One region of the Vallitalea maricola genome, then DNA from elsewhere that is predicted to be linked to it. Evidence: predicted binding sites of a transcription regulator. Region 1 holds the regulator's gene; each other region holds the start of a gene.
What was found. Region 1 encodes NrdR, which represses ribonucleotide reductase genes. Its sites were predicted from a motif close to CACAANATNTTGTG; they were not measured.
Positions count from the first base shown of each region.

Region 1 (10,502 bases):
AAGGAGTGCTGCTAGAATGGAATTAAAGGATAAGAACATACTCGTTATTGGAATGGCATTAAGTGGTATAAGTGCAGCTAAACTATGCTTAGAAAAGAAAGCTAATGTCACAGTATATGATGGAAAAAGCAAGAAACAATTGGTAGACAGTATCAAATTATTTGATGGAAAAGAACCAAGATTTGTTTTTGGAGAATTTGATTACAGCATTTTAGATAATATCTGGCTGGTAATCGTAAGTCCTGGTGTGCCTCTTGATCTTCCTTTTATGAAGAAGATTTTTGAACTAGGTATACCTGTTTGGAGCGAAATAGAATTATCTTATAGATTTTGTGATGCTCCTATTGCAGCTATTACTGGAACTAATGGAAAAACAACTACAACAACTCTTGTTAGTGAAATAATGGAAACTTATTATAATAATACTTTTGTTGTTGGTAATATTGGTATTCCTTTTTCACAGATAATTAATAAAACGGACAAAGATTCAAAAATAGTAGCTGAGATAAGTAGTTTTCAGCTTGAGACAATACATGATTTTGCTCCAAGAGTCAGTGCAATATTAAATATAACTCCAGATCATCTTAATAGACATAAAACATATGATAATTATATTAATGCAAAACTTAGAATCTCTGAAAATCAATCAAAAGACGATTACTGCATTATTAATTATGATAATGAAATATGTAGAGGGTTGGCTGATAGAATCCCATGTAATGTCATATATTTTAGCAAATCTCCAATAGATGCTAAGGGAGTTTACCTAAAAGATGGTTATGTATGTACTAATGTTCATGGAGCAGAAGAAAGAGTAATAGATATAAATAAACTAGGTGAACACAATGTTGAAAACATTATGGCAGGGATAGCGATTACAACATGTATGCAGGTTCCTATTAATGTGATTAGTAAAGTAATAGAGAATTTTAGAGGAGTTGCCCATAGAGTTGAATATGTAGCCACTGTTAAAGGAGCTAAGTATTTCAATGATTCAAAGGCAACTAATGAAGATGCTGCTATTAATGGAATAAAATCAATGAAAAGTAATACAATTTTAATTGGCGGCGGTATGGATAAAGGTGGAAGTTACGATAGCTGGATACAAGCATTCAATAATAAAGTAAAAGGTTTAATTCTATTTGGTGAAACAGCATATAAAATTGAGGATGCTGCTAGAGCTAATGGATTTGAATCAATATATCAAGTAGATAACCTGAAAGAAGCAGTAGATAAGGCATATTCTCTAGCTGAAAGTGGAGACAATGTTTTGTTATCACCTGCATGTGCAAGCTGGGATATGTTTAAAAACTTTGAAGAAAGAGGTAATTTATTCAAGCAATATGTAAGTGAATTAGATAAGCAATAGGGAGGGGTTATGTTGCATGAAAAAACAATCAAGAGACATCGTAAGAAGCGGTCACTTTTAAAGAAGAAAAAAAATCAAACAGATTTTACTCTTGTTGCAATAGTGGTTATTCTTATTGTTTTTGGAATCATTATGATATATAGTTCTAGTTATTATTATAGTATTGATATGTACAATGATAGTACTCATTACCTTAAGAAGCAAATTGTATGGGGTGTTCTAGGAATAGTTGTAATGATGGTTGTCTCAAGAATAGACTTTCATATTTTTAATAGATTTGCTCTGTTACTTTACATAATGTCTTTAGGTTTTTTGGTTTTGGTATTACTTGTTGGTAAAGAAATCAAAGGGGCTAAGAGATGGTTAGTTATTGGACCTGTCAATTTCCAACCTTCTGAGTTTGCCAAGTTGATGATTATTATTGTTATTGCTTATGTTGCATCAAAAATGGTTAGTCACTTAGATAAATATAGATTAATGATGTTAATATTATTTATTATAGGAATTCCAACAGCGTTAGTTGGTGCAACTAACATGAGTACGGCTATTGTAGTTTTTGCAATAGGTGTGGCTATTTTATTTGTAGCAGTACCAAAAGTCTACAAACTGATGTTGATAACTGCTCTGCCTGGGGCTGTCGGTGGTGTGCTTGGAATATTGTTGGCTGGTTATAGAGCAGATAGGGTTAAGATATGGCTTGAAGGACCATGGACAGATCCACTTGGAAAAGGATATCAGACTATTCAATCCCTATATGCTATAGGTACAGGTGGTTTATTTGGTACGGGTCTAGGCCAAAGCATGCAAAAAAGAGGTTTCATTCCTGAGGCACATAATGACATCATATTTTCAATAGTATGCGAAGAATTAGGGTTATTCGGAGCTTTGGCGCTTATCATTTTGTTTATCTTACTTATATGGAGATGTATGGTAATAGCTAGTAACTGTTCTGATCTTAATAGTTTGCTTATTGTTGTTGGTGTTATGGCACAGATTGGATTACAAGTAATAATTAATATCGCAGTAGTTACTAATTCAATACCTGCAACAGGTATGCCGCTACCATTTATAAGTTATGGAGGTTCTTCATTACTATTTCTTATGGTTGAGATAGGAATGGTGCTTGGTATAGCTAGAAGATCAAAGATTAGTAAAGCGGGATAGAATACATAAAATAACCCGCACGTTACAATAATTAATCATTTATTATTATAATAATTTTATGTTGCTGTAATTGATTAAGGGATAAGTTATATAGTAACATAAAAGGATTAAATGAATACTATGAATTATATAGAATTGCTATTTGTGCGGAGGTCGCAGTACATGGGTAAATATATTATAGAAGGCGGATACAGTCTAAGTGGCGAAATAAAAGTGCAAGGGTCAAAGAATGCAGTTCTCCCATTACTTGCAGCTACTGTTTTAAATGAAGGGAAGACATATTTTCATAACTGTCCAAAAATATTAGATGTCTATAATATGCTTAACATACTAACTGCTATAGGGTGTACAATCAAATGGGAGGGAGATATATTAATAATCGACTCTTCCGATATAACAACTCATATAATACCAGAAAAATATGTTCAGATGATGAGATCTTCCATTATCCTATTAGGTTCTGTTCTTGGAAGATTAAAAACTGTGAAGATATCTTTTCCAGGTGGTTGTTCTATTGGAACTCGTCCAATTGATTTGCACTTAAAAGCTTTAAAGCAGATGAATGTAGATATAAAAGATAGGCATGGGTTTATTGAATGCAGCACTAACGAAATAATAGGCAATAAGGTTAGCCTTGATTATCCAAGTGTTGGAGCTACTGAAAATATAATGTTAACAGCAGTACTCTCAGAAGGAATTACAACTATTAATAATGCTGCTAAAGAACCTGAAATAGTAGAATTACAAGAATTTTTATGTGAAATGGGAGCTAAGATAGAAGGGGCTGGAACAGATACAATTACCATAAAAGGTGTTAATAAGTTAAACTCAGTTGAATATAGGATAATGCCAGATAGAATAGTAGCAGGTACTTATATGTGTGCAGTTGCTGCTGCTGGAGGAGAAGTTCTATTAAAAGACGTATGTAAGGAACATCTAAACTCAACAATAACTAAAATTAATGAGATGGGATGTTTTACAAAAGAATTTGAAAATAGTATATTAATAAAAGCACCCGAAAGACTAAAGTCGCTTGATCTTATAAGAACACAACCTTATCCGGGTTTTCCTACTGATATGCAAGCCCAGTTAATGAGTTGTCTTGTTACAGCTGACGGAACAAGTATTATAGCTGAAACAATATTTGAATCAAGGTATAAACATGTTGCAGAATTAGTTAGAATGGGTGCAGATATTATTATAGATGGAAGGATAGCAGTATTAAAGGGAATTAACAGATTAAATGGAGCAGAAGTTTTTGCAGAAGATTTACGAGGTGGTGCAGCATTAGTACTAGCAGGCCTAGGGGCAGAAGGTAAAACTATTGTTAATAATGCTAGTCATATTTTAAGAGGATACGAGAATTTGGAAAAAGATTTAAGCTTGTTGGGAGCCAAGATAAAATACTCTTCAGATTAAAGGTGATAATATGTCTAATGTTATTTCGATGGAAAAAGTTAGAAAGCGTAAAAATAAAACAGGTAAATTTGTCTTATTAATAATTTGCTTAGTATTTATCCTAGTTATTTTTGCCTTTCAACTTATTAATGTGAATATCATTACTGTTATAGGAAATAAAATATATAGTGAAGAGATAATAAAAAATATAGTAGGTATTCATGAAAAGACAAATTTGTTTGTATATAAATTAGCTTCTAAAGAGTTGAATTTGGAAGAATATCCATATATTGAGAATATAGATATTAAGTACCGTTCTTTTAACAATATAGATATTGTGGTAACTGAAAAAAGTGTAATATCCTATATTCCATATATGGGTAAATATCTATGTCTTAGTAAAGACGGTACTGTTATTGATTATACAAATGATTTGCAGGTTAATATACCTATTGTACACGGGCTATCTTTTAACCATTTTGTAATTGGGGACAAGCTGTTTACAGATGATACAGACATTTTCAAAGCTATTTTAGAAATTTCACATAAAATGAAAAAGTTTGGTTTCAAAATAGACTATATAGATTTTAATTATAATGACCCAGAACAAATTATATTAAAAATCGACAAAATATCTATATCAATCGGCAACATAAATGACATTAATAGGAAATTTGAACTATTAAAAGACTTAATAGGAAAATTGCCTGAAGGTGTGGAAGGAACAATTAACTTAACTGACGCAGATGAAAGAAATATAATATTTACTCCCTATAATAGTAAATAATGACTAGGTTTGTTTAAGCAAAAACTTAAATTACTTTTATTTTTACTTAAAGATGAAAAAAAAATAATGAAAATTTCAATTTTTATATTGATTAATTATCAAAAAAAATATATTATTATGTGTAAGAGATTATGTCAATAAAATCGCTTAAATGCATATAGATTAAGAAAGATTTGTTAGGAGGAACTACTTTGCTTGAAATTAAGATGAATGAAAAGGCAAGTGTGGCAAAGATTGTTGTCATTGGAGTAGGCGGAGGTGGAAATAACGCTGTTAATAGAATGATAGAAGATAGATTGAACGGTGTTGAGTTTATAGCTGTTAATACAGATGTACAAGCTCTACAATGTTCGAAAGCTTCTGTTAAAATTCAAATAGGGGAAAAACTCACTAGAGGCCTAGGAGCTGGAGCTAATCCAGAAGTTGGTTTGAAAGCTGCTGAAGAGAGCAAAGAAGAACTATCTGAAGCTATTAAAGGTGCAGATATGGTTTTTGTAACTGCCGGTATGGGCGGTGGTACTGGTACTGGTGCAGCCCCTGTAATAACTAACATTTCTAAAGAGATGGGGATTCTTACAGTTGGTGTTGTAACAAAACCTTTTGATTTTGAAGGCAGAGTTAGAATGAAGAATGCAGAGGCAGGAATAACTGCATTAAAGAAATCGGTGGATACATTAATTGTCATACCTAATCAAAAATTGTTATCTATTATTGATAGAAGAACAACTGTAAAAGATGCTTTCAAGAAAGCTGACGAAATATTACAACAAGGTGTACAAGGTATTTCGGATCTGATTTATACACCAGGTATTATTAACCTTGACTTTGCTGATGTAGAAACTGTAATGTCAAATAAAGGTATTGCACATATTGGTATTGGAAAAGCTAAAGGTGATAATAAATCTGAGGAAGCTGCACAAATGGCTATTTCAAGTCCATTACTTGAAACAACTATTGATGGAGCCAAACATATACTTATTAACATTAGTGGTGATTCAAATATGTCCATGTTTGAGGCTAATGATGCAATTCAATTAATACAGGAAGCTACAGGCAATGATTCAAATATAATCTATGGTCAGATTATTGATGATTCTCTCGAGGATGAATTAGTAGTAACTGTAATTGCAACTGGATTTGAAGCACCTATTACAGAAAGCAGAACTGATAATAGCAGTAAGATTAGTTCTAAAACCAGTGAAATGGTTAGTGCTACTACTGAGCCAGAACAAAATGTTCAGACAGATATACATATTGATGAAAAACCTATAGATATTCCACCATTTTTACAAAGAAAAAGAAATAGATAATATTATTAACTGAGAGGTTATTCCTTCTGGGAGTAGCCTCTTTATTTTTTTGAACAAATATCACAACCTTATGAATCATAATATCAAGTGAAGTTGTACAGGGTTAACTTTATTGTTGAAAAATATAAGAAAAAAAACAGAATTCATTTATTGTTTTTGACAAATTATTCCAATTAGCCATGCTATAATTAGCATAGCTTAAATAATATGTGAATAAAATATACTATAGGATTCATATAACAAAACTAATAAAGCCTTGATTTATTACAAATTTGTAAAGGAGGGGGGGCGTGTATTTAGAAGTTTATATTGACATAGTCTTCATCATTAATTTGATAATGGACTATATTATACTCTGGATAGTTAAGATTCTAACTAAGAAAAATTCCAAGAACATAAGGTTATTGATTGGTGCTATAGTTGGATCATTAATGATGTGTATTATAGTCATACTTCCTTATGATAGTTATCTTTTTAATGTTATCGTAGGATACTTGTTAACTAGTATATTATTAATATACATATCATTCAAACCTAAAAGATTAAGTGAATTTGTTAAATTAACAATTATTATGTATTTAAGCGCAATCATGCTTGGCGGATTAATGTTTGCATTATATTACTATTCATTTATTGGAGTTGCTGTAAGCAAAATAATAAATGGTACATACAATATGAATTTGAGAGTAGGATTGTTTGTAATTTTTGGAATAATTGCAATTGTCATATTTAGAATCGTTAGAAAAGTAATGTCTAGTACAATTAGGGCTAATAAAAATTTATTTGGACTTGAAATCAATATTGACGATTCTAAGATTAAGGTTAATGGCTTATTGGATACAGGTAATAATCTATACGATCCTATAACAAATAATCCTGTTCTTATTGCAGAAAGTGAACTATTAAAAGGTTTACTAACAAAAGATTGTTATGATAAGTTGCTAAATATCTCTGGTGATTTATATAATATATCTAATTTTACAGATTTTGGTAAAAACAGTAATTTAAAATTAAGGCTTATTCCATTTTCTTCACTTGGTAATGAAAATGGAATGTTACTTGGAATTGTTGCGGATAATATATGTATTAACCTTGGTGATGAAATGAAAGATTATAGAGATGTGGTGATTGCTGTATATGATAAAAAACTGTCAAATGACAACAGTTACCAAGTCCTTATACATCCCGAATTAGTTAGTGTACATTAGAATATTATTGGTTTTATAAAAATGTGGTAGAACACAAAAAAATAACATAAAAGCTAAGGAAAATATCTTTTGTTTTAATTCTAATATAAAACAAAAGATATATAATAGGGGGAATAGAATTGGTATGTAAAAGTAAAAACATATTAGATATTTTTAGCATAAAACTTATTGAGAGATTTAGAAAATTATTTTTGTGGGATAATGGAGAGATTCACTACATTGGCGGTAGTGAGATATTGCCTGCTCCACTTGGGAATGAAGAGGAATCAAGGATTATTGCTATGCTTGGTAGTGAAAACGATTTTAAAGTGAAATCTATACTTATTGAGCATAATTTAAGACTTGTAGTATATATAGCTAAGAAATTTGAAAATACTGGTATTGGAGTAGAAGATTTAATTTCTATTGGTACGATAGGATTGATAAAATCTATAAATACCTTCAAACCTGATAAAAAAATCAAGTTAGCGACCTATGCTTCTAGATGTATAGAAAATGAAATCCTTATGTATCTAAGAAGAAATAATAAAACAAAGTTAGAGATATCTATTGATGAACCCCTTAATGTAGATTGGGACGGAAACGAACTATTATTATCTGATATACTAGGTACTGAGGAAGATGTTATCTATAGAAATATTGAGGAAGAAGTAGATAAAGAATTATTGAAAAAGGCTCTTAGTAAATTGTCTAATAGAGAAAGAGTTATTGTTGAACTTAGATTCGGACTGAAAGCAGATGGCGAAGAAAAAACTCAAAAAGAAGTTGCTGATATGTTAGGCATATCACAATCATATATATCAAGGCTTGAGAAGAAAATCATAAAAAGATTACAAAAGGAAATTATTAGAATGCAATAAAAAAAGGTATAAATATATTACCACTGGCAATCATTTTAGTATAAGGAAAAATATATGACAAAATGATTACTGGAGGTAGAGTATGGCATTGAACAAAGTTGAAATATGTGGTGTGAATACATCTAAATTACCCATATTGAAAAATAAAGAAAAGGAAGCATTATTTAATAGGATACTTGATGGAGATCTTGCTGCTCGTGACGAATATATTCACGGTAATCTGAGATTAGTATTAAGTGTAATCCAGAGATTTAGTAATTCAGGGGAAATGGTAGATGATTTGTTTCAAGTAGGTTGTGTAGGACTTATTAAGGCGATAGATAACTTTGATATTACTCAAAATGTTAAATTTTCAACATATGCCGTACCAATGATAATAGGGGAAATAAGAAGGTATCTAAGAGATAATAACAGTATAAGGGTCAGTAGGTCTCTTAGAGATACAGCTTATAAAGCTTTACAAGCAAAAGAAAAGTTATTACGACAAAATAATAAAGAACCAACTATTATGGAAATATCAAAAGAGTTAGATATGAAGAAAGAGGATGTTGTTTTTGCTCTTGATGCTATTCAAGATCCTGTGTCACTTTTTGAACCAGTTTATAATGACGGGGGCGATTCCTTATATATAATGGATCAAGTAAGTGATAAAAAGAATAAAGAGGAAAGATGGGTTAGATCAATAGCTCTTGGTGAAGCTATGAAAAAACTCCCTAAAAGAGAGTTTAATATACTGAAGCTTAGATTTTTTGAAGGTAAAACACAAATGGAAGTTGCTAGTGAGATAAGTATTTCTCAAGCACAAGTATCAAGGCTAGAAAAATCAGCTATAAGACATATGAAAAGATACTTAAATTAACTAGTAAATTATTTTGAATATGAATCTAAGCAAGGACAGCTTTTAGGGGGAAATTAGTATGGTTAGAATATATGATATGAAGCAAAAAGAGGTTATAAATTCTAACGATGGTATTAGATTAGGATTTATAAGTGATATTGAGGTAGATTTACAGGAAGGCAAATTGATTAAGCTGATTGTTCCAGGGCCAGCTAAGATATTTGGAATGTTTGGTAGAGGCAAGGAATATCAAATACCCTGGGATAGTATTAAAAAGATAGGTGAAGATATTATTCTGGTTGATATCAACGTTGATAAGTCATTGGTTGAATCAGAATACTAATAATTAAAATTATTTTAAATAATTATAAGTATTTAAAATCAAAGGTTGACCTTTTTCTGCTTATAACTTATAATATGACTAAAATAGTGGCTATAAGCGGAAAGTAGGGAGAATAACTTATGAGATGTCCTTTTTGCAATGAGGATAATACTAAAGTAGTTGACTCAAGACCATCAGACGAAAACAATTTAATACGTAGAAGAAGACAATGTGAAGCATGCGGCAAACGGTTTACTACTTATGAGAAGATAGAAACAATACCTTTAGTCATTATTAAAAAAGATAAGACAAGAGAACCGTATAATCGAAATAAGTTAATGAATGGTGTTGTTAGATCTTGTCATAAACGTTCTGTATCAATGAGTGAAATTGAAGGATTAGTAGACGAAATAGAGAACAGTTTGTATAATTCATTAAAAAAAGAAATCAAAAGTAAAGATATTGGTGAAAAGGTAATGGAAAAACTTAAGACCATAGATGAAGTAGCATATGTTAGGTTTGCATCTATATATCGTGAATTCAAGGATATTAATACTTTTATGGATGAACTGAAAAAAATATTGAATGATAAGTAGGTTTCCCAGTGGGAAGCCTCTTTTCGTGTATGGAATAATATAACACTTGTTAGTTTAGTATGAATATAATAATCCTAATTCAGATTGGAGAAGATAGTATAAAAGGGTAACTTATTCTTATTATACCATGTAAAAACATTCAACTAGCTAGAGGTGACAGACTTGAAAATGAATAGGATGTTTATGTTAATATTAATATTAATTATTATATCTATAACTGGATGCTCAAACAAAATTAAACAGATTGATGATACCAAGTATCAAGAACTCATTCAAACGACAGAACTAACTAAAGTATATGTTAGAGATGAAAAAGAAGTATGGAATGAAATGCACATGATGGCAAACACTAAAATTGTTGCTGATGAAATATGGGGTGAGATTGAAATCACTGAAGAAAGAGTTGATTACTTGATTACTGAAGTTCTAGTTTCAGAGTATCCTGACAAAAAAAGACTTTTGACCATATTATATAACTGGAAGAATGAAGATTTTTCCTGTGCAGTAGATGAACATAATTATCTGTGGGATAAGTTAGGTGGAAGTGTTGGAAAAGCTTATAAATTAAAAGAATAGTTATTTTTGGATTTTATTAGCAATGATATAATAATGATTATCTTCCTATAATTGCATATTTTAGCTTTAAATGG
Region 1 covers NZ_BTPU01000094.1:15,922-26,423, reverse strand. The annotation lists gene murD (UDP-N-acetylmuramoyl-L-alanine--D-glutamate ligase) at 17-1,369, shown strand; gene AACQ14_RS21705 (FtsW/RodA/SpoVE family cell cycle protein) at 1,379-2,533, shown strand; gene murA (UDP-N-acetylglucosamine 1-carboxyvinyltransferase) at 2,696-3,952, shown strand; gene AACQ14_RS21695 (cell division protein FtsQ/DivIB) at 3,981-4,718, shown strand; gene ftsZ (cell division protein FtsZ) at 4,910-6,028, shown strand; gene AACQ14_RS21685 (sigma-E processing peptidase SpoIIGA) at 6,319-7,236, shown strand; gene sigE (RNA polymerase sporulation sigma factor SigE) at 7,377-8,096, shown strand; gene sigG (RNA polymerase sporulation sigma factor SigG) at 8,179-8,955, shown strand; gene AACQ14_RS21670 (YlmC/YmxH family sporulation protein) at 9,014-9,277, shown strand; gene nrdR (transcriptional regulator NrdR) at 9,397-9,852, shown strand; gene AACQ14_RS21660 (DUF6241 domain-containing protein) at 10,021-10,428, shown strand.

Region 2 (10,502 bases), on a different contig from region 1:
TGGATACAGTTGGCAATTGACTTAGGGTTCCTTCAGGTTTGATTGTTGTTACTAGTAGAGGTTCGTTTTCGCCTATTTCACCAGCATATTCTTTGGCAGATGTTTTTGCAATTTCTCTTAATTCTTTAAGTAATTCTCCCTGTTCTTTTGTAGTAAGCCCAACTGCATTAACCATATCTTGCCATCCAGTCAAGGAACAGCCTAATAGTTTATCTCTTTTATGAATATAATTCCATCTAGGAATCTCTAATTCTGTACAAGTCATTCTATATCCAGCTCTTGCTGACAATTTTTGTGCCTCATATAGACCATCATAATCTAAAGTGTTATCTTTGTTTATGAAAGAGAATACATTGACGGTAGTTAGATTACATAATCCTTTTGAATCAAGTAAAATCTCACCGCAAGGATTGACACCATTCATATTGGGTCTTCTTTTCTTACCAGCAGCTTCATTAACCCATCCAGGTTCTCCAGAATAACGCATTTGCTCTAACTGCCAATGTAATTGTTCTCTAGAGGGTTTTTCTCTATAATAGATGGAATTATTACTCATTTGACGGTGAATAATATCTTCGTCTACAATCCATTGACCATCAATTTGTTTATATAGATTATTTTTTGCTTCAATAGCTTCTTTATCATCTGGATCTACAAGTACAATCTCAGCAGTTCTTCTAACACCGCCTACAACTACATTTTCGCCAATGATGTTAGCTATATCAAGGCAATCAATTGGAAGAAGTTTAGTATAATCTTCTCCGTTCAATACACCACGTTTTTTGATTATTTTAGTAGCTTTAATAAACATGTTTTTCAAGCTGGAGTGACCGCTGGCTGTACCACCGAAGGTCTTAAGTTTTTCACCTTTTGGTCTCACGTGATTATAATTAATTATTATAGTATTTATTTTACGGTATTCGTTACTATATAATACTTTTAGATAAAAATCTATCGCTTGAACCCATCCTTCTTTGCTATCACCTATAATAATTTTAGCAGTATTGTTATGGTTGAATTCTAAACTTGTATTGTCTTCCCTTAGATGTATTGGAGTAGGGGTATAATCTTCATGAATAATATCAAATTTAGTTCTAATCTTTGGTAACTTAGCAATATCGTCTTTTAATATTCTAATACCTACTCCAGAGCCTATCATTAACAGGTAAAACAAATCCTTGAATGCATCAAAGTCATCAATAATCGTAAACGAACAATTATAATTGGACATAGGATAATTCTTAGCAACATCAGTATTACCTACCCAAAAAGTACGTCCGGATAAGAATTGTCTTAGATTAAAGATATTATCATATAATTTTTCTGCTTCAGCTTTTGTAGTAGGGACTAGACTGCAATTGTATTCTACAGCTCGTCTTACGGTTTCCCACCAATATTCACGTCTTTTTTCTTCAGGAAGCCATCTAGAGTATGTTCTATAATAAACAAAAGAGCCTAATTGTTTCATTGGGTTTGGGCGATGCTTGTAGCGGCTGACAAATTCTTCTGACAATATCCTCCCATCGGTACGTTTGCTTCTTTTATCTCTTGTCTTATCTCTTTCATATCTATAGAGTATATATCTTTTTGCAGCATCCTTTCTAGGAGAGTCCATTAAGGATTCTTCAACCAAGTCTTGTATTATTTCAACTGATACGGGATTATTGTATGTATGTAATTTTTCTTCTGCTTTTTTAGCGATAGTTTCAGCTAATACATTATCAACACTTGCCTTAGTTTCTGACATCGATAATAATATAGCTGTAATAATTTTATTGACATCAAAATCCGCGATGGAGCCATTTCTTTTCAATACTTTTATCATTATTATTCATTCCTTTCGTCTTTTTATCTTAACACTTATATAAAGTTAAGTATTTTATAGCTGGATTAAATTGTTATTAATCTTTTATGTATATTATTTCTATTAAGCATAAACATTAACCATATTAATAAATTAAAAATTATATATATAATCTATTTAGCTTAATACACCAACAGTAACTTTGAACACATTATGTTGTGGTTGGTAGCTTGATAATATACAATATATTGTATCAGCAATAGAAATATGTGTCAATTAAAAAATGCTTATATATGGAATTTATTCTTAAAAATACTTGTGAAGTGATGGACATTACTTTGATTATCGGATAAACTAATAAAAGATACATAATAAAAATATATAAGTAATGAGGGAGAATTAAGATGAGTTTTTTATATGGGGATATATGTACATGGTGCTCAATCATATTAATTATTGCATTAGTTATATTGAGCATATCAAAAAAGATGCAAAAGATGAAAATTGCTGTAAATATTATTCTGTTTTTTTACGGTTTGCTAGGTTCTTTTACTTTACCAAGCTATCTAATGGTTAGACTTGGTAGATCACATAGAGTAGATAAAGATTTCATAAAGTGGGCTTCTGTAAAATTTTATGACTATTCTTTGGTATTAGCAGCTATAACACTTATAATATTGGTTCTTGCTATAGTGATATTTATTTTTAGTAAAAGGGTGATTTCAGATAATCTGAAATTTATCATGGTATTTGGACAAATATCTTTAATTGTAATAGGTTTTCTTCTAGGATTAAATACAATTAATAAGAGATTTGACGTTGCAATATTTATATTGAATATGAGTTATTTCAATGCCTTAGTATTATTTGGAATTAACATATTTGATAATTTGACTAGAAGAGTATCTTATGATAAAATAAATAACTGATAAGCAGTATTATTATATTTGTCTAACCTAGTTAAGTAAAGAAGGATTTAATGTTAGAAATATAAGCTTATAATTAAGAAAAGGTGTGTTAAAAAATGACTCAATCAACTGATTTATGGATGGTATTTAAAAGAAATATAACAGCAATTTTAGATGGTCCTACTACAAGTGCGTCCATTTTTAAATATCCATTATACAATAAGTTAGTTGAAGGATGTATGTATGAGAATACTGATACCTAGATAAGGTAAGCAAGTATAGCATATATAGATATGATTGTTTATTGATCCTAGACTAATGTCTAGGATTTTTTGCGTTTAAAAATAAATTAAAATTGAAAGGTATGATTACAATGATAGAATTGGGGATTAATAATTTATCAAAGAGTTTTGGAGCTAATAAAATATTTGAAAATGTTGGTTTTGATATAAAAACAGGAGAAATAGTTGGATTGATTGGCAGAAATGGAACAGGTAAGACAACCATAATGAAAATTCTTATGGGGCATGAGGACTATGAAGGTGAAGTTTTCTATCGTAAAGGCGTCACTCTAGGATATCTTGACCAAATACCTGTCTTTGAAGAAGATTATAGTGTTAAGGAAGTACTTTATCTTGCATTTAAAGATGTATATGATATTAAAAAGAAGATGATGAAGATTGAACATTCATTGACTAATGAGGATAATGATATTGATAAACTCATGAAGGAATACGGTCAGCTTCAAGAACGATTTGAGCTTCTAGGAGGATATGACATTGATGAGAAAATGAGTAAGGTAACAATCGGACTTCAAATATCTGACTCCATACAAAAGATGAAGTTTGCTAATCTAAGTGGTGGTGAAAAATCTAAAATTATGCTTGGTAAGATATTATTGGAAAAACCAGAGTTGTTGCTTCTTGATGAGCCCTCCAATCATCTTGATTTAAAATCAATTGAATGGTTGGAAGAGTACTTGAAAGAGTATAAAGGTTCAGTATTGATAATATCTCATGATAGATATTTTTTGGATAGAGTGGTTAATAAAATAGTTGAATTAGAATATAATGGTGCTTCAATATATCATGGTAACTACACATATTATCTAATGGAAAAAGAAAGACGGTTTATTGAAGCATACAATAGATATAAGGAAAACCAGAAGAAAATCAATAAGATGGAAGAGCAGATTAAAAGGTATCGTATCTGGGGAAAAATGCGTGACAGCGATAAAATGTATGTTAGAGCCAAAGAATTGGAAAAAAGACTTGCTAAAATGGAAAAATTGGATAAACCTGTTTTGGAGAAAACTAAAATCAAATTGTCTAGTAAAGGATTTGATAGAACAGGAAAAGAAGTTTTGATATTAAAAGAGGTTGAAAAAAGTTTTGATAACAGAACACTGTTTTCAGATCTTAACCTGACATTGTTCTATCAAGATAGTTTAGCTATACTTGGTGATAACGGTACAGGTAAATCCACATTGATAAAGATTGTTATGGAAGAATTAGAAAAGGATAAAGGCAGTATAAAATATGGTTCAAACATAAATATTGGATATCTGCCTCAAGAAGTTAAATTTGAAGATGAAAATACATCTATACTTGAAGCCTTTCAATATAAGTATAACATCACAATAGGAGAAGCAAGAACAGAATTGGCTAAGGTATTATTTATTAAAGATGACGTATTCAAAAAAATTAATATTTTATCTGGGGGAGAAAAAAGTAGATTAAAATTATGTATGCTCATGTACGAAAAAGTTAATTTCATGATATTAGACGAACCAACGAATCATTTGGATATTGATTCAAGGGAAATCCTAGAAGAAACATTACTTGATTTTAAGGGTACTATATTATTTGTATCTCATGACCGTTATTTTATTAATAAAATAGCTACTAAAATAGGGGAAATAGAAAATAAAAAATTAGAATTCTATAATGGAGATTATGAATATTATAAGAATGAATTCCTGAAAAAAGCTGATAGCACTATCATGAAAAGGGAACAAGTAAATAGAAGTAGTAATAAGAATTATAATCGTAAAAGAGTAGATGATAATGAAAATATTATAAAAAGAAAAAAGAAGCAATTAGAATCAATAGAAATAGAGATTGAATCATTAGAAACATCTATTGATGAATTAGAAATAGAGATGTTTGAAAATAGTACAGATGCAGGTAAACTTAATGAAATATCCGTTGAACAAAATGAAAAGAAAGAAGCACTAAATAAACTTCTAGAAGAATGGGAAAGTATCAGTGAAGACATTGATAGTTTAAGTTAGGTGCGTTTTCAACAAAATAGGCTGTTCGTAATGTTTTATGTAAATACCTTTTTAGGAATATTACGTAAAAAAATTATGATACAGTCTAATTTTTTGAACAATAATCATTGTGGATAATCTATTTTTATAGTAAATGACTTATATTACTATAGTGTAGAATCATCACATAATTTCACATAATTAATACATATTATTACCAATATTTATTGGTAGACTTAACCTACTAAATTTGTTAAGGGAGGTTTTAACAAGTGTATTTTATGAAAAGAGCCTTAAAATACATTAAAAACAAGAAAGGTAAAACTTTGTTACTAGGTATTATTTTCTTAATAATAGCCAATTTTGTTCTGGCAGGATTGTTGGTTTATAATGCCACTGTAAAAGCACAAGAACAGACAAGAATAAGTATTGGTGCAGATGTAAATTATATTATTGACAATGAAGGCATTATAGAAGATTCATTAAAAGGAGTACTCAATAAAGATGATTCATCAATAATTAGAGCCAGTTTTATGGGAGGGGTTACTACTTCTGAAAAACTAACAGAGAAAGGTGGTCCTACATACAGCAATATTATGAAAGTGGTTGATTCGGAATATGTAGACAGCTATGATATATCATTATCTTTTGAGGCTGATATCCAACAACTAGAGTCTTATACTCAAGATACAGGAGGAGCTAATGCTTCTAATCATATTTTTGATATAAAGCTATTCAGTGATGTTGCACCATCTGATTTTGATAATGGTAGTGCAGAATTGGTTGAAGGAGAATTTCCATCCATAGATCAAATTAATTCTGGTGAGAATGTTGTACTTGTTGAAGAAACAATAGCTTCCAACAATAACTTGAAAATAGGTGATACAATAACTAATACTGTTTCAGTACTAGATTATGAAGATGTAGAGTTGGAATTAAAAATTGTTGGAATATATAAAACTAACGAAGAAGTAGACCAAAGATTGATTGGTAGAGGAGGAGCTTCATTATTACCTCAAAACCGTTTATATGTTCCTTTTAATATTCTTAAATCCATAGGTCTATCAGATGAAGAATTAGAACATTTATTAATCACATCTAATGTTATTCATTTAAAAGATCCCTTATATACTGATGAATATAAAATAGAAGCAGAGAACAAAATAAAATTCAATTATGGTAAATTAGATGCTAATGATGATTTATACGACAGCCTAATGGGACCTATTGAAAAATTGGGTGTCATTGCAAAAATCATGGTTATCATTATTGCTGTTGCTGGTGCTGCCATAATAGGGTTAATTACTGCGCTTACTGTAAATGAACGTAAAGAAGAAATAGGTATCATGTTAGCTGTAGGTGAAAGTAAAATAAAAATAGTGATGCAATTTGTAATAGAAGTAACAATAATAGCAATTATTGCATTTATACTATCTTCTTTTACCGGTTCTGTTATTGGAGAAAAAATAAGTTCAACAGTATTAGAAAGTGATATTATCAGTAGCTCTGATAATAATAATAGAGGATTTATGATGAGATCCGCAGGGCAATTTAGTATGGGTAATAGTAAATCAGTAAATACAAGAGGTAATCAAGTTGATATGAACACTAATAGGACACAAAAAAATGATAAGCTGTCATTAGAAAATAATAAAGTAGATATAAATTTTGATATAACCGCTTTAATTCAATTGTTTGGTTTAGGTTTACTTATGTCCATAATAAGTACCATAATACCTTCGCTATATGTTATGCGATTCAATCCAAAACAGATTTTAATTAATAGGACTTAAAGGAGATGAGAGAATGTCCATATTAAGATTAGAAAATATATCTTATGGATATATTGATGGTAATAATAAAAGAATGATTCTAAATAATCTAGATTATACTTTTGAAAAAGGAAAATTTTATTCTATACTAGGACCATCAGGAAGCGGGAAAACAACTTTACTGGCAATTGCAGGTGGATTAGAAAAAGCACAAGAAGGAAATGTCTATTTTGAAGGTAAAAATATTAATGATATAGGACTTGGAAAATATAGAAGAAATAATCTATCTTTTGTGTTCCAACAGTTTAATCTAATTCCATATCTTACAGCTGTTGAAAATGTAGTCAATGTAATGGAAATAACCAATAACCAGGTTCCAAAACCTCATTATACCACTGCCTTAAATTTACTTAACCAATTTGGCATAGTTAAGACAAAAGCTGAAAGAAGCATATATAAGCTATCAGGAGGAGAGCAACAGCGTGTTGCTATAGCTAGAGGACTTGCAACTAATGTTGACTTAATAATGGCTGATGAACCTACTGGGAATCTAGATACTGCTACTGAAAAAGAAATAATCAAGATATTAAGGATGTTAGCAAAAGAATATAATAAATGTGTTATTGTTGTTACTCATTCAGATAGTATAGCAGGTCTTAGTGATATTCAGTTGAAATTAGTTGAAGGTAAGCTTACTGAAAGGATGTAGCACATGGATAGTAATAAAAACAAGGATATATTCAAAGATGGATTTAATTTCAATTTAGATGAGGAAAAGGAATTAGAAACTAATGAAGAGGTTCATAATAATAATGAAATAGAGAATGAATCTAAGATAGAAAATAATATTATTGAAGAAGACAATAGTGTCAAAGATGATAATCATAAAAAGGATTTTCTAGCTAATCTAAACGAAACTAGAAATGCTAGTTTTCAACAAGAAGAATTTACATACCAAAAAACCAGTAATTATAAGAAGTGGATTGTACAAATAATTATATTAGTAATTGCTGTAATAAGTATATATTTAATAGTTAATAGAAAAACAGAATTGATAGATTTTTCTAACATGTTGTATGAAGATGCAGCAGCATGGGCTAATGATAAAAACATTATACTTACTTATGAAGAAGAATACAGCAATGAAATACAAGATGATTATATTATATCTCAAAGTATAGAACCGGGAGAAAAGGTAGGGAAAGATTCAACTGTAAAATTATCCATTTCAAAAGGTAAAGATCCTTATGAAAAGATTGCAGTTCCAGATTTTGATACTAGCTGGTCCAAAACAAGTATTGAGAATTGGATAGAGCAGAACGGTATTATTAATTATAAATTCAATAATATTGAAAGTGAAGAAATACCATCTAATTATTTGATATCATATGAGTTGATAGGTGCTACGGATGAGACATTTGTGAGAAGTTCTGAAATTGAATTTGCTATTAGTTATACAGAAACATTTGATACAGTAGTCGTACCAGACTTTATTAATAAAACCATGATTGATGTAGATATATGGGCAAAAAATAATAATATGGAATATACTTATTCATACGAGAAAAGTTCCTTATATGATGAAGATATCATAATCAATCAAAGTGTTAAGTCTGGAGAAGAAATGGATGTTAATGAGGTATTTTCATTCGTCATATCAACTGGAGATGAAAATGAGACAATAATAATGGAAAACTTTTTGAACAGAACTATTATTGATGCTGACATATGGGCTAAAAATAATCGAATAAGATATACTTATTCTTACGAATATAGCGATATATATCCAGAAGATAGTATCTCATACCAAAGCATAAAAGCTGATGAAGAAATAAAAGAAGGAGATACAGTAAGATTTATCATTTCAAAAGGTACTGAAGAAGAAGAGGAAGAAATCATAGTTATGGATAATTTCCTTAATAGGGCATTACTTGATGTAGATATATGGGCTAAGAGCAATGGAATAGACTATAATTATACTTATGAATATAATTCTATTTACGAAAAGGATAAAATAATGTATCAGAGTATTCCTGATGGAGATGAATTATTAGGTGATGAGGTACTAAATTTTATCGTTTCTAAAGGGGAAGAAATAGTTGTTCCAGATTTCAGTGAATTAACAGTAGCTGAAGCTAAAGAATATGATGATAACTCAATAGATGTTAAAATCATAGAGAAATATGTTAAGGACACCAGAGAGGGAGAATTTTTATCCCAATCCATCAGGGCAGAAGAAGTAGTTGAAGAAGGAATGGAGATGAGGGCAGAATATTCTCTTGGAGATAGAATAACTGTACCTAGCTTCATAAATGAATTGAAGCAGGATATAGAAGAATGGATTGAAGAAGCAAATGATAATGGGGCAAATCTTGATTTGATTGTTAATGAACAAGCAGGAACAGGATTAGAATATGGGAAGATAATATCTCAGAATATTTATAATGATGATATTGATCTGTCTTCTGATATTGAAATTACAATATCATCAGGCTTAACAGTTCCATCGTTTGTAAATATGAGTAAGAGTGAAGTAAGTAACTATTCACAAACCAGTGACCTTAATGTAGAGGTTGTGGAAATATATCAACAGGGAACTAGTGCAGGAAAATTTATTTCACAATCAATTGAAACTGGAACTAAAGTCAATAAAGGTACTTATGTCACAGTTTATTATTCTTTGGGCGATACCATAAATATACCTAAATTTGTTAATAGATCTGTCACTGAATTACAAGAATGGGTTGATGAACAAAATAATAAAGGTGCTCAGTTAACAATAACTAAAACTGAATTACATATTAATGATTTAGATTATGGATTGATTTTTTCTCAAAATATATATAACCAATCTAATGCAGAATTGGATACTAATATTGAGGTTGTAGTTTCTCTAGGAGAACTATATAGTGTGATTAATTTCTCGGAATACTCAGTTAGTGAAATAGAAGATATTGCTGAAGAGAATGACTTGACAATTATTTTTGAAACTGTTAAAGATTCATCATATAGCAGTGGCAAGGTTATTAGTCAAGAGCCTGAAAGTGGAGAATTAATTAGTAAGAAAGATTTTATTAAAATAAGAATTGCTGAATAATACTATAGAGGAGCCTCATAGGCTCCTCTATTTTCTATTTTAATATCTAGCAGAACTGGAAATTTCATGATGTTTAGAAGGGTATTTTTTTAAGTAATATGATTTGTTTTTTACTATTTTTTCGATTAGTTCTATCAATATGTCAACTTCTGAATAATCATTATACAAACCAAAGCTAATTCTAACCATGCCAGGACGTGGATAACGAGGATTTCTTTGCAGTTTATTTATATCATTTTTGGTTAGGTATAATAATTTTTGCACATAAGGTTGAGCACAGAAGCATCCACTTCTTACGCTTATACCGGCTTCTTTTGATAAAATATTGGCTACCATAGAATGATGAAGTCCTTTTATATTGAAAGTAATGATACCTATCCTATTATCACAATTATTTTCATTACCGTATATGACAACGTCTTTAATGCTATTTAATTTATTTAATGTATATTCAGTTAAGTTTAATTCCATGTTTTCTATGTTATGCATCCCTAATTTATTCATTTCCATTAATGAAGCATTCAGGGCAACTACTCCCATGATATTAGGGGTCCCTGCTTCCTCTTTATATGGTACATCATCCCACATAACACTTTTGGGTGTAACTATTTTTACAGTCCCTCCACCAACCTGAGTAGGAGAACCATAC
Region 2 covers NZ_BTPU01000017.1:22,805-33,306, forward strand. The annotation lists gene nrdJ (ribonucleoside-triphosphate reductase, adenosylcobalamin-dependent) at 1-1,825, opposite strand, end outside; gene AACQ14_RS05595 (hypothetical protein) at 2,209-2,733, shown strand; gene AACQ14_RS05600 (hypothetical protein) at 2,829-2,975, shown strand; gene abc-f (ribosomal protection-like ABC-F family protein) at 3,077-5,005, shown strand; gene AACQ14_RS05610 (ABC transporter permease) at 5,266-6,777, shown strand; gene AACQ14_RS05615 (ABC transporter ATP-binding protein) at 6,791-7,465, shown strand; gene AACQ14_RS05620 (PASTA domain-containing protein) at 7,469-9,853, shown strand; gene AACQ14_RS05625 (aminotransferase class V-fold PLP-dependent enzyme) at 9,893-10,502, opposite strand, start outside.
Region 2: nrdJ (ribonucleoside-triphosphate reductase, adenosylcobalamin-dependent) is a predicted target of NrdR. The motif match lies at 2,044-2,057, and genes of this name have one in related genera.

Region 3 (10,502 bases), on a different contig from region 1:
ATTTACTGTAAAATCGTAGAAATCCTTTATTTCTGGATTAACAATAAGTTTTGGAGCATCATAAATTTTACGTGATATAAGCTCTTCAACTAGTGGTATATGTCTATCGTAAATATGAGCATCAGCAATAACATGTACTAATTCTCCCACTTCTAGTCCTGATACTCTGGCAAACATATGGACTAGAGTAGCATATTGGACTACATTCCAATTGTTAGCTACTAATACATCATTAGAACGCTGATTGAGTATAGCGTTTAGTTTATTACCTGTCACATTAAAAGTGACACTATATGCACAAGGATATAAGTTCATCTCATGTAGATCCTGATGGTTATAAATATTAGTCATAATTCGTCTACTGCTTGGATTATGTTTAAGGTCATATAATACACGATCTACTTGGTCGAATTCGCCTTCATTATATTTGTGTTTTATTCCTAATTGATAGCCGTAAGCTTTTCCTATTGAACCTGTTTCATCAGCCCAGCTATCCCATATCTTACTTTTTAAGTCTTTTATGTTATTTGATTTTTTTTGCCATATCCATAGAATTTCATCAATTGCTGATTTTAGGTATGTAGGTCTTAACGTGAGAATTGGGAATTCTTCAGCTAAATTATAGCGGTTGACAACACCAAACTTCTTGATTGTATGTGCTGGTGTTCCGTCCTGCCATCTAGGTCGTACTTCTTGTCCTTCTGAACTATAACCATTGTCAATGATGTCTCTACACATATCAATAAATATCTTATCTGCTCTACTCATAACTCACATTCCTTTCTCTATGGTAATAACTTAATTTAACCTTGTATAATATTACAGTATAAATGAAAAATTGTCTATAAAAACTTATATTAAGTCGTGTAATTTTTTTTGATTTATATTGTAAGTAAGTCAGAAATATTGTTTTGTTCTGACTTGGTTATTGCAAAATAGTATATGTATATGTTACGCCAGCTACTTGCTCGTCCTGAGCAAAAAGCTGGGTTCGGCGTCCTGCCTCACTACTCCACATATACATATACTATTTTGCTTTGAGTAATCTTCAATGTAATCACAAAACACTTTTTCTTCTATTTACCATAACTATTGGCTATTACCATCGTCACATTTTTTTTACTGCTCAAGAGTGGTAAATATAGAAATAACCATATATAGTGATAATAACAACTTTTACGGCTTGTTGCCATACCTTAAAAACAGATAGAAGCAACAAACGTAACGAGAGTGTATTATCACTATATATGGTTTCAATATACGACCGTTGTCTGTTTTAATTTAATACTTTATCGACTATATATAGCCTATATCATTTTAGCTTATATAGATTAAGCCTCTAATTTATCGCTTTCAGCATATTTCTTAATATCAGAAAGTCCCATGTATATATTAACATTCTCATCATCAATAACTATAAGTGTTGGTGCTGTTCTTATTTTGTATTTTGATGCTAGTTCAGCATGTTCTTCAGCATCAATTATTTTAACACTCTTGTTTTCAAGATATTGTTTTGCTATATGACAGTTAGGACATGTCTTTGTAGTGAATAATAATTTTTCAGCATTATTTGTAGCTTCTAATGTTGCTGCAATTTCTTCTTCTGCTTTGAAACTAGTATGTATTGATTTTATGGTTGATTTAGCAGGTTCGTATTCTTTTCTATGTTTGAACTCTTGAGCCTTACCATCATTCCAATGTTGTACCGGTCTGTAATATCCAGTGATTCTGCTGTATACTTCAGTAGAAGCTCCACAATGAGGACAAGTGTATTCTTCACCTGGTATATAACCATGAGTCTTACATACAGAATAAGTAGGTGAAATTGTATAGTATGGTAATGTATAATTGTCCGCTATTGTTTTAACTAAATTAGCAGCAGCCTTCCAATCTGGAAGTTTTTCTCCAAGGAATGCATGGAATACTGTTCCTGATGTATATTTGTTTTGGAATTCATCCTGCATGTCAAGTGCATCAAATACATCTGTTGTATAGTTAACAGGTAAATGTGTACTATTAGTGTAGTAAGGTGTTTCTCCTTCTTTTCCTGCTGATAATATATTACCATATTGTTTTTTATCATGTTTTGCTAATCTATAACTAGTGGATTCTGCTGGCGTAGCTTCCAAGTTATAGAGATCTCCATATTCCTCTTGATAATCGGAGAGTCTATTTCTCATATGATCAAGAACGTCTAGAGCAAATTTTCTAGCACCTTCTTCAGTTATATCTGATTTGATCCATTTAGCATTTAGAGTAGCTTCATTCATACCAACTAATCCAATAGTTGAGAAATGGCTGTTGAAGTTACCCAAATATTTTTTAGTATATGGATATAATCCTTCTTGTAATAATTTAGTTATTACTTGTCTTTTTATCTTAAGTGAACGTGCAGATATATCCATCATTTTATCTAGTCTTTGATAAAATTCTTGTTCATTGTTAGCTAGATACGCTATTCTTGGCATGTTTATAGTAACAACACCAACTGAACCAGTGCTTTCACCAGAACCAAAGTAACCACCTTGTTTCTTTCTAAGCTCTCTTAGGTCAAGGCGTAATCTACAACACATACTTCTTATATCACTAGGTTCCATATCGCTGTTAACATAATTACTGAAATATGGAGTTCCGTATTTTGCAGTCATTTCAAATAATAATTTATTGTTTTCTGTTTCATCCCAATTAAAATCTTTTGTTATTGAATATGTTGGAATTGGATATTGGAAACCTCTACCGTTTGCGTCTCCTTCAATCATGATTTCAATGAATGCCTTATTAATCAAATCCATTTCTTTTTGGCAGTCACCATAAGTAAAATCTTGTTCTTTACCTGACACTATAGCAGGTAATCCCGCTAAGTCATTTGGAACCATCCAATCAAGTGTAATATTAGAGAATGGAGATTGTGTTCCCCATCTGCTAGGTGTATTGACACCAAATACGAATGATTGAATACATTGTTTTGTTTCTTTATATGTAAGATTATCAACTTTGACAAAAGGTGCTAAATATGTATCAAAAGAAGAGAATGCCTGTGCTCCTGCCCATTCATTTTGCATTATTCCAAGGAAATTAACCATTTGATTACAAAGAGTAGATAAATGGCTCGCTGGTGATGATGTTATCTTTCCTGGAACACCACCAAGACCTTCTTCTATTAATTGTTTTAATGACCATCCAGCGCAATATCCTGTTAACATTGAAAGGTCATGAATATGTATATCACCACTTCTATGAGCTTTTGCTACATCTTCATCATATATTTCTGATAACCAGTAGTTAGCAGTTATAGCTCCTGAATTATGTAAAATAAGTCCTCCCACTGAATATGTAACTGTAGAGTTTTCTTTAACTCTCCAATCTTCTTCCTTTACATAACTATTGACTATTTCTTTATAGTCAAGTATTGTGGATTTCATATTTCTTATTTTTTCTCTTTGTTTTCTATATAGAATATATGCTTTTGCTACATCAGTGTAACCGGTTTGCTCTAAAACTTTTTCTACGCTATCCTGTACATCTTCAACAGTAATCTTTCCATCCTTAATTTTATCTTGAAAATCAGATGTAACTCTTAGCACTAAAATATCTAATATCTCTTCAGTGTAATTCTTATCTGTCGCAATAAATGCTTTTGTGATTGCTTCCTTAATCTTAACAAAATCAAATTTGCTTATTTTTCCATCTCTTTTAACAACGTCAAACATTGATAGTCTCCTCTCTCACAACGAATTAATAATAATATACCATATATACCCATACTAGTCAATATAAAAAACACTACATAATGTATCAATTCCACACATGCACACTATATATGGTATATGCGGAATAGGCTATTAATACTAGAATATATGTTGTTTTATGTTTTATTTTTAGGTATTAGATATTATATTCGAAGTCCCTTTTGCCAATTAAAACCACCAATATTGTGAATTTAATTATATATTGTCACAATATTTGGTGGTTAATTTTATATGCTATAATTTTAAATTAGTACTTTAGTCTTTATTTTATTTAGTTCCCCATAAGTCTTATCATCTACATAAGCTTCTATATAAGTTCCTTCATTTCTATACTCTTCTTTTATTATCTGTCCATTTACACGAATCTGATTTAGAAGATTACCATTGTCATAAGAAATAACTTCTTTAATTAATATTTTGTCTTGTTGAATCTTTTTCTCTATTATATCCAACAACTCTTCTAATCCTGTTCCTTCTTTGACTGAAACCTGTAAAGTCTTGTATGCATTATAATCCTCAAGATGTTTGTTGCTTCCTTCTTTGTCAATCTTATTGAAAATAGTTATGACTGTTTTACCTGTTGCACCTAATTCTTCTAGAGTTTCATATACAACCCTTATATGGCTATTGGCTTGTTCATTAGCACTATCTACTACATGGATTAAAATATCTGCTACAACAGCTTCTTCAAGTGTAGAATGAAAAGCTTTTATCAGATGATGAGGTAACTTTCTAATAAATCCAACTGTATCTGTTAATAAAACTTCTGTACCATTAGGTAATATCAATTGTCTCGTAGTTGGATCCAGTGTTGCAAATAATTTATCCTCTTCAAGAACCTCTGCATCAGTTAATTTATTCAGCAACGTTGATTTCCCAGCGTTAGTATAACCAACTATAGCTATTTTTACCTTACCCTGTTTTTTTCTTCTTTCTCTAATAAGGTCTCTGTGATTCTTAACGTCCAATAACTCTTTCTTAAGTTGTGATATCCTGTTTCTGATATGTCTTCTATCAGTCTCTAGTTTCTTTTCACCAGGTCCTCTTGTACCAATACCACCACCAAGTCTGGATAAAGATGTCCCTATACCAGCTAATCTTGATAATCTATATTGAAGTTGTGCTAGTTCAACTTGAATTATACCTTCTCTAGTATGAGCTCTTTTTGCAAAGATATCTAGAATTAACATTGTCCTATCCATAATCTTACATTCCAATACATCTTCCAGATTCTTAAGCTGAGCTGGTGATAATTCATCGTCACATATTATTCCTGTTGCATCTAGTTCATATATCAACTCTTTTATTTCAGCAATTTTACCTTTTCCCAAGTAAGTTCCCGGATGAACACTTTCTCTATTTTGTATAACTTTCTCTAAAGTTATAGCTCCTGCTGTATTAGCCAATTCTTCTAATTCATCAAGGGATTCTTCACAATAAGAATCATTTTCCCTAGTAGCTACACAGACAAGTATAACTCTATCAACATAATCTCTTTCTATTTCAAAGTGTTTTTCTGGCATATAAATTCCTCCTATAGAAACTAAGGGAAGGTTTTAACTCTACCTTTTTAGTTTCTCTTCAATAAATTTAATCTCATTTTTTGCATCTACCTGATTTTCGTTAATTTCTAATACTTTATTGAACATCTTAAGCGCCTCCTCATATTTTTCTTGGTATTCTAAAGATAATCCTTTCTTAAAATAACTATTGTATATGTCAGGATTTATCTTTACAGCTTGGTCATAATATTGAATTGATTTCTCATATTCTTCTAACTTTTGATATAAATCACCAATCTCTATTGTTATATCATAATTATTTGGAACAGCTTCTAAATACTTTTCAAAAGCTGCAATTGCTTCTTCGTCCTGTTCTAAATATTCATGTAGATATCCCTTTTGGGCTAAAGCATCGTTGTTTCCATAATCAGCAGCAACTGAATAGTTGATTAATGCTTGCCCATAGTCCTTTTTCTTAAAATATTCATTACCCCTGCCAATATATGCATCAGCATAGTTTTGCCATTTATCTATAATAAAATCATAGATTTCTATTGCCTTATCAGTTTCATCTTTTTCACTATATATAAGTGCTTTTGTATTATAGACCTGAGGTATTATTGGATTAAGCTCTATCGCTGTATTTGCATCAGCAAGAGCTTTATCATATTCTTTTGTAATAAAGAAAACAAATGCTCTATTAGCATATGCATAAGCATATGATTGGTCTATTGATAATGCTTTGTTATAACTTTCCAAAGCTTCATCATACTTACCCCAATCCTTATAGAGAATACCTTTCGCATTATATATTGTTTTGTCATTCTTGTTTATTTTAAGGGCTTTATCAAATGACTCAATACCTTTTTCATATTCACCTAATAATCCATATGCTGTACCTCTAGTAGTATAAGTTATTCCTAATGATTCTTTTTCTTGAAAATAATTTCTTAGGCTAATTGCTTTATCTAGATCTTCTATAGCTTTTTGAACTTCTCCTAGCGCTAGATTCATATATCCCCTATTACTATAGGCTACTGCATCTTTACTATTCAAACTTATTGCCTCATCCACATCCTTCAATGCTTCATCATAACTGCCAAGTTCAAAATATATCATACCTCTGTTAGCATATGAAGTAGAAAAATCTGGATACTCTTCTATAGCATGATTATATTTTTCAAGTGCTTCTTGGTATTTTCCCTGTGAAAAAAGTTCAAAACCTTCTTTATTGATCTTAATTACTTCTTTATCAGAACCACATCCCACAATAAATATGGTTACTATAATTAATATACTTAACAATCTTTTCATTGGTATTACTCCGTTCCAGTATTCATGTAATTTCTTTTATACAAATTACTCATCTTAATAGTATCATTTCATATTATACCATATTAAATGTAAAATATTAACCTTTGATTTATTTCATTGAAATTTTTATTATTCTGATTATGTATAAATCATAAAAGATTACTCTATACAGTCAGGTAAACTTAAGTAATGAACCTAGCTAGATAATTAATATTAACAGCATTGTTATATATGTATCTTATTATTACTCTAAGCAATTATTAGCAACATATTATTGCAATATTGAATATTCATAAAGAAAGGGATATAGTCCATATATGCTAATCCCTTTCTCACCGTTATTATTTACTTCCTCTTATAGCTTGAAAAGCACCAAGCAAATCTAACTCTCCATATCCCCATTCACTATTAGGATATTTAATTGACCTTTTTCTCTTAGCTCCTCTAATTAAGTAGTTTCTAACTTTACCTGTATCCATTGTAGGGTCATTACCTTTTATTATCCCCCATTCTAATAATAATGCTGCTGCTCCTCCTGTTATAGCTGCACTTATACTTGTTCCTGTCATTGGTCCATAAGTATCGTCTGGTAATGGACCCACTACCCCCACGCCGGGAGCTACTAAATCTGGTTTTAATACATCATCTCTTGTCAATCCCCTGCCCGAAGATAGATATAAGCTTCCAGATTTATGGTCATATGCGCCTACTGAAAGAAGCCCTATACTTGATGATGGGTCAGTTATTGTTGTAAATGGGTCTGGTAATAAGAATTGGGTTTCGTCTTTTATCCAATCTTTTCTAGGCAGCCAAACATCGATTCTTCCATTCACTATGAGGTCACCATACACAGTAATGGTCCAAATACCCTCAGTAGGCTCTTCCATCCTAACAAAGATGACTTCATCTCCTGTCCTGCCTTCTGATAATTGATACTCTATATAAATCGTTGTTCTTTCTAATAAAAATTTTATTTCTTCTTTTTTGGCTAATGTAGCTGGTATTCTATCAATAAATTCACCTGTAGGTGATGTTATGGATATTGATATCTTATCTGGTGCATTGCTCCATATATTAAATGTAAATCCTGGTTCATTAGGTGCTACTTTTATTTCTATATTCTTGAATTCATCATCTTCTTCAAATTGACCTCTATAATGATGTGCCAAATTACTTTCATTTCCAACAGCAACGGTTACTGTATTACCTATCCTTCTAGCGATTGACTGTAAATAACTCTCTGTTATTGAACTTCCGTCATGTGCTCCTTGATTACTTCCTACACCAATAATTATTGAAAGTGGCATTTGCAATTTAACAGCCAATTCACGTATATATTTAGCTGCAAATATTACATCTGTATTTTGATAAACATTATCAATATTATCCTGTATTAAGTAAAAACCTTTAAGACATTTTTTTGCTTCCTTTAATTTTACGACAACTATTGATGCATCTGGAGCAGCTCCTACAAAATTATTAGCTCTATCTTCACGACCAGCTGAAATACCAGCTAGAAAAGTGCCATGACCAGTTTTATCAATAGATGGTACAATAGTCAAAGGATCTTCTGCTTGTAATGCCTCATTAATCTGCTTCTCATTAAATTCTGTTCCATATATGAATCCTTCCGGTGGTGAACCTTCTATGGTCTGATCCCAGATAGCTTTTATCTTAGTAGTATTATCTTCATATGTAAATATTGAGTCAGTATAATCAATTCCTGAATCAATTATTCCTATCAAAACTCCCCCACCTCTAAGAGGTACATATGGCTGATTGTGGAAGGTTAATATACCTGCATCTTCTAAAGCACTTAATGCATAAGGTCCATAGCAGTGTGGGATATCACTAAGATTAACTCTATTAATAATCCCTCTGCACCCATCTTTGCCAATAAATATATGTACTACTGCATATTGGTCATCCAATATCTGTATACACTCTGGGTTATATCTCTCATATATATCCTCTATACTCTCATATTCAATCAGTAAATCAAAATACTCTTCTGATATTACTGCTTGTTTACATACTTCAGGATCACTTCCTTCACGAATCCGTTCTCTAATCTCTTCTCCCCTATTACTTTCAGCTATTTCAACTCCACCTAATCCTCTAAAAGCATTAGCTAAACAAAGAGTTCCATATCCCCATAAATTATTAGGGTAATCAAATAGTGCTTCGTTCCTCCTTGCAGATCTCTGTAAATATGATTTAACCTTTTCACCATATAGATAAGGGTCATTACCTTTTACAATACCCCATTCCATCAATAAAGCGGCTGACCCTGTGACAAATGGAGTTGCCATACTGGTTCCACTTAATGAATCATAACCCCCGCCGGGATATGCTGCTACTATATTAACCCCTGGTGCCACTAAATCTGGTTTTACAGTTATTGTATTAGACTGTCTAGTATACCCTCTTCCTGAAAATGGTGCTAAACTTCCTGTTGATGAGTCATATGCTCCAACTGTTATTACTTTTGTTGCTGTTGAAGGCATAGTAAGAGTCGTATCTATGGTAGGTCTAAGAAATTTTGTATCTTTTCCCACTGAACTAGGTAACCACATATCATAATTTCCTGATACTATACTATCAGCTTGAAGAGTTATCTTCCATATTCCTTCAGTAACATAATTACCAGTTTGTGGAATTAATTCAATATATATTTGTTGATCCAAATTAAAAGGTGATGGTTCTCCATAGTATAATAAAACTCTAGTTCCATCTAAGTTAAATTGCTGTTTACCAAGAGTAGGCGATATAAAACCTGAAGACACACCATTAGGTGCTTGTATTGACACATTTATTGCATCCGAATAAGCTTTCCATAATTGTATAGTTATGTTAGGCTCTCCAGTGAATACTGCTATTTCAACAATTTCTTCGTCACCTTCATTAAGTGTACCACTAGTATGAAGTGCTGTACTACCTTCATTTCCAGAGCCAACAGAAATAACATTTTTCCATTCACTAGCTATACTATCAATAAAAGTTTCAAATAAAGATTTACCATCATGGGGGCCATAATTATTTCCAAAACTTAGATTAATTGATACTGGTCTTCCTAATTCTTCTGCTTTTCTTGTTACATAAACCAATGCCCGCATAATCTCAGTAGTACTTGGAAACGATTCCTGACCTCTCCTGCCCAACTTGACAATGATATATTCTGCTTCAGGTGCTACTCCAATAAATTGTCCGTTACTTGCTCTGCCATTCCCTCCTGCTATACCTGCTACATGAGTTCCATGACCTAAGAAGTCATCTGAAGGAACTACTTCAAGCATTTGAAATCTATTATTTTTACTAAGTGCCTCATTTATTTGTTCAGCGGTATATTCAGACCCTTCACTAAAGCCTTCAGGTGGACTTCCTTGAATAGATTGATCCCATAAGGTTACTATACGAGTTGTTCCATCTTCATTTCTAAAGTCAGGATGGGAATAGTCTATACCAGAATCTATTATCCCTAATAACACTCCTTTACCCTTTAAACCTGGAAAAACATTTTGAACTGATGTGATACATGCATCCCTAAGACTGGTATCAAGGCTAAAATATAGGCTACTAGGTTTTTCTACATATTCTATCTCTGGAAAGGAAGCAAATTGATCGATATTTTCTTGTTTTATTGTGACTATAGCATAATCCATTGTCAGCTGCTCAATATCTTCTGTCAATGCTCTTATTTCAGGAATATCCCCAATATCTCCATTGTATTTTACAATCAGTTCCCACGTATTAGCTTCTTCATTGTACCCCACATTGAGATTAGTCGTATACTCTCTTTCTGTACTGGTCAAATCAACAGCTAGATTCAATCTATCATCTACTTTTTGATTATTATCCATTATCTCACCCCACTAAAACTCTCTTATTCTAATTTATGACAGTTACCTTGATTTCTTGTATAAATTTTTACTCTTTG
Region 3 covers NZ_BTPU01000071.1:1,019-11,520, reverse strand. The annotation lists gene thyA (thymidylate synthase) at 1-768, opposite strand, end outside; gene AACQ14_RS18725 (ribonucleoside triphosphate reductase) at 1,332-3,710, opposite strand; gene hflX (GTPase HflX) at 3,992-5,272, opposite strand; gene AACQ14_RS18715 (tetratricopeptide repeat protein) at 5,312-6,565, opposite strand; gene AACQ14_RS18710 (S8 family peptidase) at 6,907-10,425, opposite strand.
Region 3: AACQ14_RS18725 (ribonucleoside triphosphate reductase) is a predicted target of NrdR. The motif match lies at 3,813-3,826, and genes of this name have one in related genera.